DNA from 2 places in the Microbacterium sp. PRC9 genome. Region 2 is predicted to be linked to the other one. Evidence: predicted binding sites of a transcription regulator. Region 2 holds the regulator's gene; the other holds the start of a gene.
The links. Region 2 encodes LexA, which represses DNA repair genes until DNA is damaged. Its sites were predicted from a motif close to TCGAACANNTGTTCGA; they were not measured.

Region 1 (3,158 bases), on a different contig from region 2:
TGCCGCAGCATCCGCATCGGCGCCGTGTGCTGCAGGCTCGTTCTTCTGAGCGTCGTCCATGGTCTCGCCCCCCGGTCGAAGTGGCACGACGAACAGCCGCGCCTCCGCGCTGGACCTGAACCGATCGCCGTCCCCCCGGCTATCGATGCCCGGATGCTAGCGCTACGAATACCCCCGCACAAGAGCGCCGGATGGGGGCATTCCCTGCGGACGCACTGAAGGGCGCAGCACCCGTCAATCCGGAATCCTGCGCCGCTCCGTCAGGTGCACGATCGCGAGGCCGATCGCGGCGCCCAGCACGTTGGCGACGATGTCGCGCAGGCTCGGCGTGCGCTCGGAGAGGAGCAGCGCCTGCCCCGACTCGATCACGAGCGTGGTGGCGAGGGCGATCGGCACGACGAGTCCGCGGTGCAGCGGAAGCACGAGCGCCAGCAGCACCCCGAACGGCACGAACAGCGCGACGTTCGCGGTCGTCTCGATGACGTCGTACGTCAGCCACGGAATCGCCCGTGTGATCGCCTCGAGCAGGCCCGACGCTCCGCGATCCACGGGTGTCGGCCAGAACGCGATGAGCGCGAGCAGCACGGCATAGATGATGAGCAGACGGATGCCTCGCCCCTGCGCGCGACGCAGGTGGAGGGTGGCGACGGCCGCGGTGGAGGGCTGCGCGGGCGCGACCGTGGGTGCGTCGGTGATGGCGGGCTCCCCTCAATCGGGCGCCGCGACACTGCCGCGCAGTGCGGCGATTCTACTCGGCACCGCGTTGGAGCGAGAGTACGAGGAAGATAATGGAACAGATGTTCTATTTCGCGATCGGGTTCAGCTTGAAGATCATCCATGCTCGAGGGACGCTGGAAGCGGATGCTCGACCACCGCGGCGCAGGCGCGGCCGGTGATCCGATCACCGAGAGAGCAAGGATCAGCTGAAGACTTCAGGTTTCAGACAGTCTCGTTCAGGCTCGGCCGATCAGACGAATCAATGGATTCATTCGAACAAATCTTTGACACTCACGCGGGTCTCCGGTACGCTGAATCCATGACCAGCGCACTGTCGTCCCTCGCCGAGGCGATCGACGTTGCGCGGGGAATCCTGCCCGACGAGCGCGACATCGCGTCGCTCGCGCCGGCCGAGCTGATCGCTCTCAACGAGCAGATCGGGCGCGGCAAACGTCTCGCCGAGAGCGTTCAAGCGCTGGTGGCGTCCGAGATCCAGCGGCAGTCACGACCCGAGCTCGGGCCCGAGAGCCTCGCGAAGATCCAGGGCTTCCGCAATCCCACGCAGTTCATCGCGGCGACGTTGGGCACCACCACCGGCGACGCCGCCCGGCTCGTGAAGGTCGGCGAGGCCACGACTCCGCGCATGCTCCTCTCCGGCGACAAGGCGCCGGCCCGGCATCCGCACGTCGGACAAGGGCTGAGCGACGGCGGCATCGGAGCGCAGGCGGCGTCGGCGATCATCGCCATGCTCGACCGCGTCGCGATCCGCGCCGGCGCTGAGAAGGTCGACCGGGCCGAGAAGCTCCTCGTGTCGCAGGCCGCCGGGCTCCCCCTCGACGCCCTGTCGAAGCTCATTCTCCGCGCCGAGGCCTGGCTCGACCCTGACGGTGTCGAGCCCCGCGAAGCGGACCTGGCGGCCGAGACGGCGCTGACCATCCGCCGCGATCGCTCCGGCATGATCGTCATCAACGGCAAGTTCGACCCCGTGAGCGGCGCGCCGGTCGTGACCGCACTCGAAGGCATGGTCACTGCGAAGCTCCGCGCCCAGCGTGACGCCCAGAACGCCCGCGTCACACCCGCGCCCGATGCGCCCGCGATGCTCCTGCTCGATGAGACGACGGATGCTGAGCGCCGCACGATCCCGCAGATGCAGGCCGACGCGCTCGTGAGCATCTGCGAGCACGTCCTCGGCTGTGACGAGAAGGACCTCCCCCTGAACGGGGTGACCGTGGTCGTGCGCATGGACCTCGAGACCCTCCGCGAGGGCATCGGCACCGCCGAGATCGACGGTATCGACGCTCCGATCTCGGCCTCCGCGGCCCGCAAGCTCGCGTCCAGCGCCTCGGTGATCCCCGTCGTGCTCGGCGGCGACAGCGAGATCCTCGACTGGGGTCGCGAACGGCGGCTCTACTCCAGGTCCCAGAAACTCGCCCTCGGCGAGCGCGACGGCGGGTGCGGCGGGTGCGGGCTTCCGCCCCAGTTCACGAAGGTGCATCACATCCGCTGGTGGGCGCGAGACGCCGGCCCGACAGACCTCGACAACGGCGTACTGCTCTGCGAATCGTGTCACCACCGCATACACGACAACGGGTGGGACATACAGGTCGAAGGCACCGGTCGAAAAGCCAAGGTGTGGCTCATCCCACCCGCCTACGTCGACCCCGCGCGCACTCCACGCCTCGGCGGGCGCGCCCGCTACGACTTCGCCGCCTGAAACCCCCGTTATCGTGGGGCCCGTGCCCACCGATGTCTCGACCGATGCGACGGTTCTGCTGCGCCTCGACGAGGCCGACGAGCTCGCTGCCGCCTGGGTGTGCGCACTTGCCGAGAGGCGAGGCATCCGTGCCGTGCTCATCAAGGGGCCCGCGCTGCACCTCCACGGCCTCCGCGAGGAGCGGGTGTCGGCCGACGTCGACCTGCTCGTCGAGCCGTCGCGATTCGAGGAGCTGTGCGAGGCGATCGCGGAGTCCGGGTGGACGAAACGGCCCGGCGGGCTGATCAGCGAGCTCACCACCTTGCACTCCGTGACGTTTCTGCACAACGGGTGGCCATGCGATCTGGATGTGCACAACTTCTTTCCGGGGTTCCTCGCCGATCCCGCCGACGTGTTCGAGGCGCTCTGGCGGCACCGGTGGACGTTGCAGCTTGCGCACCGAGACTGCCTCGCGCTCGACAAGGTCGCCGGCGCGCTCGTGCTCGGCCTGCACTCGCTGCGGGGTGCGACGATCCAGCCCCGCCACCTCGACGAGCTCGAGCAACTGGTGCGCACACCCTTCACCGACGAGGAGCGAGCCGATCTCGGTGTGCTCGCGCGCGACACCGGCTGCGTGGCGACCCTCGAGACGGTGCTGCCTCGGCTCGGGGTCGCCGTCGAGCCTTCGGCCGCAGAGCTGGCGTCGCCGGACCTGCGCGACTGGCGCGAGCGGGTGACCGCCGGCTCG
Region 2 (3,158 bases):
GCCCACGCTGAGCGGCCGGAGGAGCATGAGCCAGAGGATCGCCAGGGCTCCCAGCACGATGCGCACGAGGATCCGCTGCGCGTAGAGCCACGTTCCGAAGCGGCCGGTGTCGATGCCGCGCTTCAGCGCGGCCCCCCGCAGCCCTGCATTCACCGAGGCGACGCCGTTGCGAGCCGCCGTGGCACCGCGCCAGCGACCGGACATCCATGCGATCACGGCGATCACGACGCCCAGCAGCGTGAGGACGATGGCCGTGTCGCGCATCGCGGCGGTGATCTGCTCGTACATCGACGCGAGGGCACCTGCCGGCACCCCCAGGTTCGGGGCGCTGAGCGCCAGCACCGAGCCGCCGATGCCGAGCGCGATCGCGAGGATCCCCGCGCCGACGGCGATCCCGACCCCGGTGCCGAGGACGGCGGTGGAGCGCCGCCGCGCGATCAGGATTCCGGCCAGGAAGAGAACGAGCGCGATGATCGGGGTCCACCAGCCTGCGGCGACGGCGAGGTTGTAGACGGTGCCGACGACCGTGAGGGCGTCGCTCTGCGCGACGACGATGGTCTTGTCGATGACCGGGATGGACTCGGCGAACCCGATGCCGCGATCTACGAGGCGCTTCTTGACCTCCTCGATGATCGGGCCGAGCTGGATGCCCACTTCGCCGGTGTCGCTGATCACCACGGCGCCGCCGGAGGTGCCCCCGGCGGCGACGGCCGCCAGCGACTTGTGGCTGGCCCGCAGCGCCGTCTCCCACACATCGGCGAACGCGTCGGACTGCACCAGACGCGTCACGGTCGTGTCGACGAGGTTCTGCAGACCTTGGGTGGCCGGTGCCCGCAGCAGATCGAGCGCGGCGAGAGCCCGCGGCGGCAGATCGAGCTGCTGGATGCCGTCGAACAGGTCGTTCGTCAGGCCCTCGAGGTCGAGCGAGTCCTCGATCGCCGTGGTGACCTGGTCGGCCACGAGCGCCTGCACCTGCGGATCCTCGGCGAGCGGGGCGAAGGTCTCCACGAACCGGGTCTCGTCGACCAGTTCGACCCGCGCCCATGCCGCGACGATCGAGACGGGCACCAAGATCGTCGCGATGACGATGCACAAAGCAGACAGGAACGCCCGCCAGCGGTTGCCGTGCGCCTTCTCGGAAGGAGGTGCCGGCGGCGGCGATCCGGCGCGCAGTCGGGCGTTCTCGGCCTCGAGGGCGTCGAGGCGGGCGCGAAGCGCGGTGGTGTCGTCCGCGGCGGTGACGTCGGTCATTCCCCCCTTATAGCGCTTGGCCGTGATCCACCGCCACCCGGCGCACCAGTTGGTGTCGAACTGTGCGTGAACGAAATGTCGACGAGATCGGCGTGGCCGCGCTCGAACAGGGGATTCAGACCGCGCGCAGCACCGCGACGACCTTGCCCAGCACCGTGGCGTCGTCGCCCAGGATCGGCTCGAACGCGGAGTTGCGGGGGAGGAGCCAGGTGTGGCCGTCGCGCTGACGGAACGTCTTCACGGTCGCCTCGCCGTCGAGCATCGCGGCGACGATGTCACCGTTGTCGGCGGTGGCCTGCGATCGCACCACGACCCAGTCGCCGTCGCAGATGGCGGCGTCGATCATCGACTCGCCGGACACCTTGAGCATGAACAGGTCGCCCTTGCCGACGAGCTGGCGCGGGAGCGGGAAGATCTCCTCCACCTGCTGCTCGGCCGTGATGGGGACGCCCGCGGCGATGCGGCCGACCAGCGGAACCAGTGCCGCGTCGCCGACCGATGGCGCGGCGTCCGCGGGGCTCTCGGTGGCGGTGCCGGGCAGGTCGATGAGGACCTCCATGGCGCGGGTCTTCCCGGCGTCGCGCCGCAGGTAGCCGCTGAGCTCGAGCTGGTTGAGCTGGTGCGTCACGCTCGACAGCGACTTGAGCCCGACGGCATCGCCGATCTCGCGCATGCTGGGCGGGTAGCCGTGACGGGCGATCGAGCGCTGGATCACTTCGAGGATCGCGAGCTGCTTGTCGCTCAGGCTCTTGCGCCGGCGGGTCTGGGGCTTCTCTCGCCCGGCCGCGTCGCTCATCTTCCGGCTCCGTCCTGCGCTCGGCCGCCGAGCGCTGTTTCTTCGAATGTCGGAGGCCCGTGGTGGGGTTCTCGTATCGAAACCGTATCCGGATCGCATGCGTTGAGGTGGCAACCTCGCCGCGTGTCGCGTTCGAGAGATCGACGTCGGAATCCGGTATTGACATCCTACAGACTCGAAGATAGCTTCGGAAGAGAGGTTCGCATTCCCCGCTCCCCGCCGAGTGGAGAATGCGAATCTCTCCCCATCAGGAGGAGATGAGCATGACCGCGATCGACTTCACGACGTCCGTCCCGTCGCCGGCCCGCGCCGCCGGCGCCGCAGCCCAGCGCGCCACGCGCGCCGTGGCCCAGCGATCCACGCGTCTGCGGTTGACAGTGCGCGGTCGCCGCGTGCTCGCCGTCCTCGCCGCTCTTCCGGCCGTGATCGCCCTGAGCGTCGCGGTGCTCGGCGGCGGCGCGGCGCTCGCCTCGCGCGACGCGGGCGCTCCTGCCGGTTCGTTCACCACCGTGACCGTCGCGCTCGGCGAATCGCTGTGGACGATCGCGGAGGAGGTCGCCCCCGACCTCGACCCGCGCGACGTGGTCGACGAGCTCGTGCGGCTGAACGCCCTCGACACCGTCCTCGTCCAGGCGGGCCAGCGCCTCGCGATCCCCGCAGCGTACGATCGCTGATCGCACGGCGCGTCGCGCGGCGTCACGCGGCGAGAGCGCCCCGATGGGCGGGCCTACCATGGGATGGGTGAGTGCACGTCTCGAAGATCTCCCCCTACGCGCCGATCTCCGGGGGCAGAAGCCCTACGGCGCCCCGCAGGCGCCCCTTCCGGTCGCCCTGAACGTCAACGAGAACACGCATCCGGTTCCGGGCGAGGTCGCCGACGACATCCTGGACTCGATCGCACTCGCACTGCGCGACGTCAACCGCTATCCCGACCGGGAGTTCACCGCACTGCGGGAAGGCTTCGCCGACTATCTCGGTCACGGTCTCACCCGTGACCAGATCTGGGCCGCCAACGGCTCGAACGAGGTGCTGCAGCACATCCTTCAGGCTTTCGCGGGTCCGGGGCGCACCGCCTTCGGGTTCGCGCCCACGTACTCGATGTACCCGCTGC

Region 1: the regulator LexA is predicted to act here: its motif matches at 990-1,005, upstream of Q9R33_RS03270 (DUF222 domain-containing protein).

Annotation. Positions count from the first base shown of each region.
Region 1 is NZ_JAUZUR010000001.1:758,565-761,722, forward strand. It holds gene Q9R33_RS03260 (hypothetical protein) at 1-60, opposite strand, end outside; gene Q9R33_RS03265 (VanZ family protein) at 235-585, opposite strand; gene Q9R33_RS03270 (DUF222 domain-containing protein) at 1,037-2,431, shown strand; gene Q9R33_RS03275 (nucleotidyltransferase family protein) at 2,454-3,158, shown strand, end outside.
Region 2 is NZ_JAUZUR010000007.1:267,500-270,657, forward strand. It holds gene Q9R33_RS17110 (hypothetical protein) at 1-1,251, opposite strand, end outside; gene lexA (transcriptional repressor LexA) at 1,367-2,047, opposite strand; gene Q9R33_RS17120 (LysM peptidoglycan-binding domain-containing protein) at 2,311-2,721, shown strand; gene Q9R33_RS17125 (histidinol-phosphate transaminase) at 2,789-3,158, shown strand, end outside.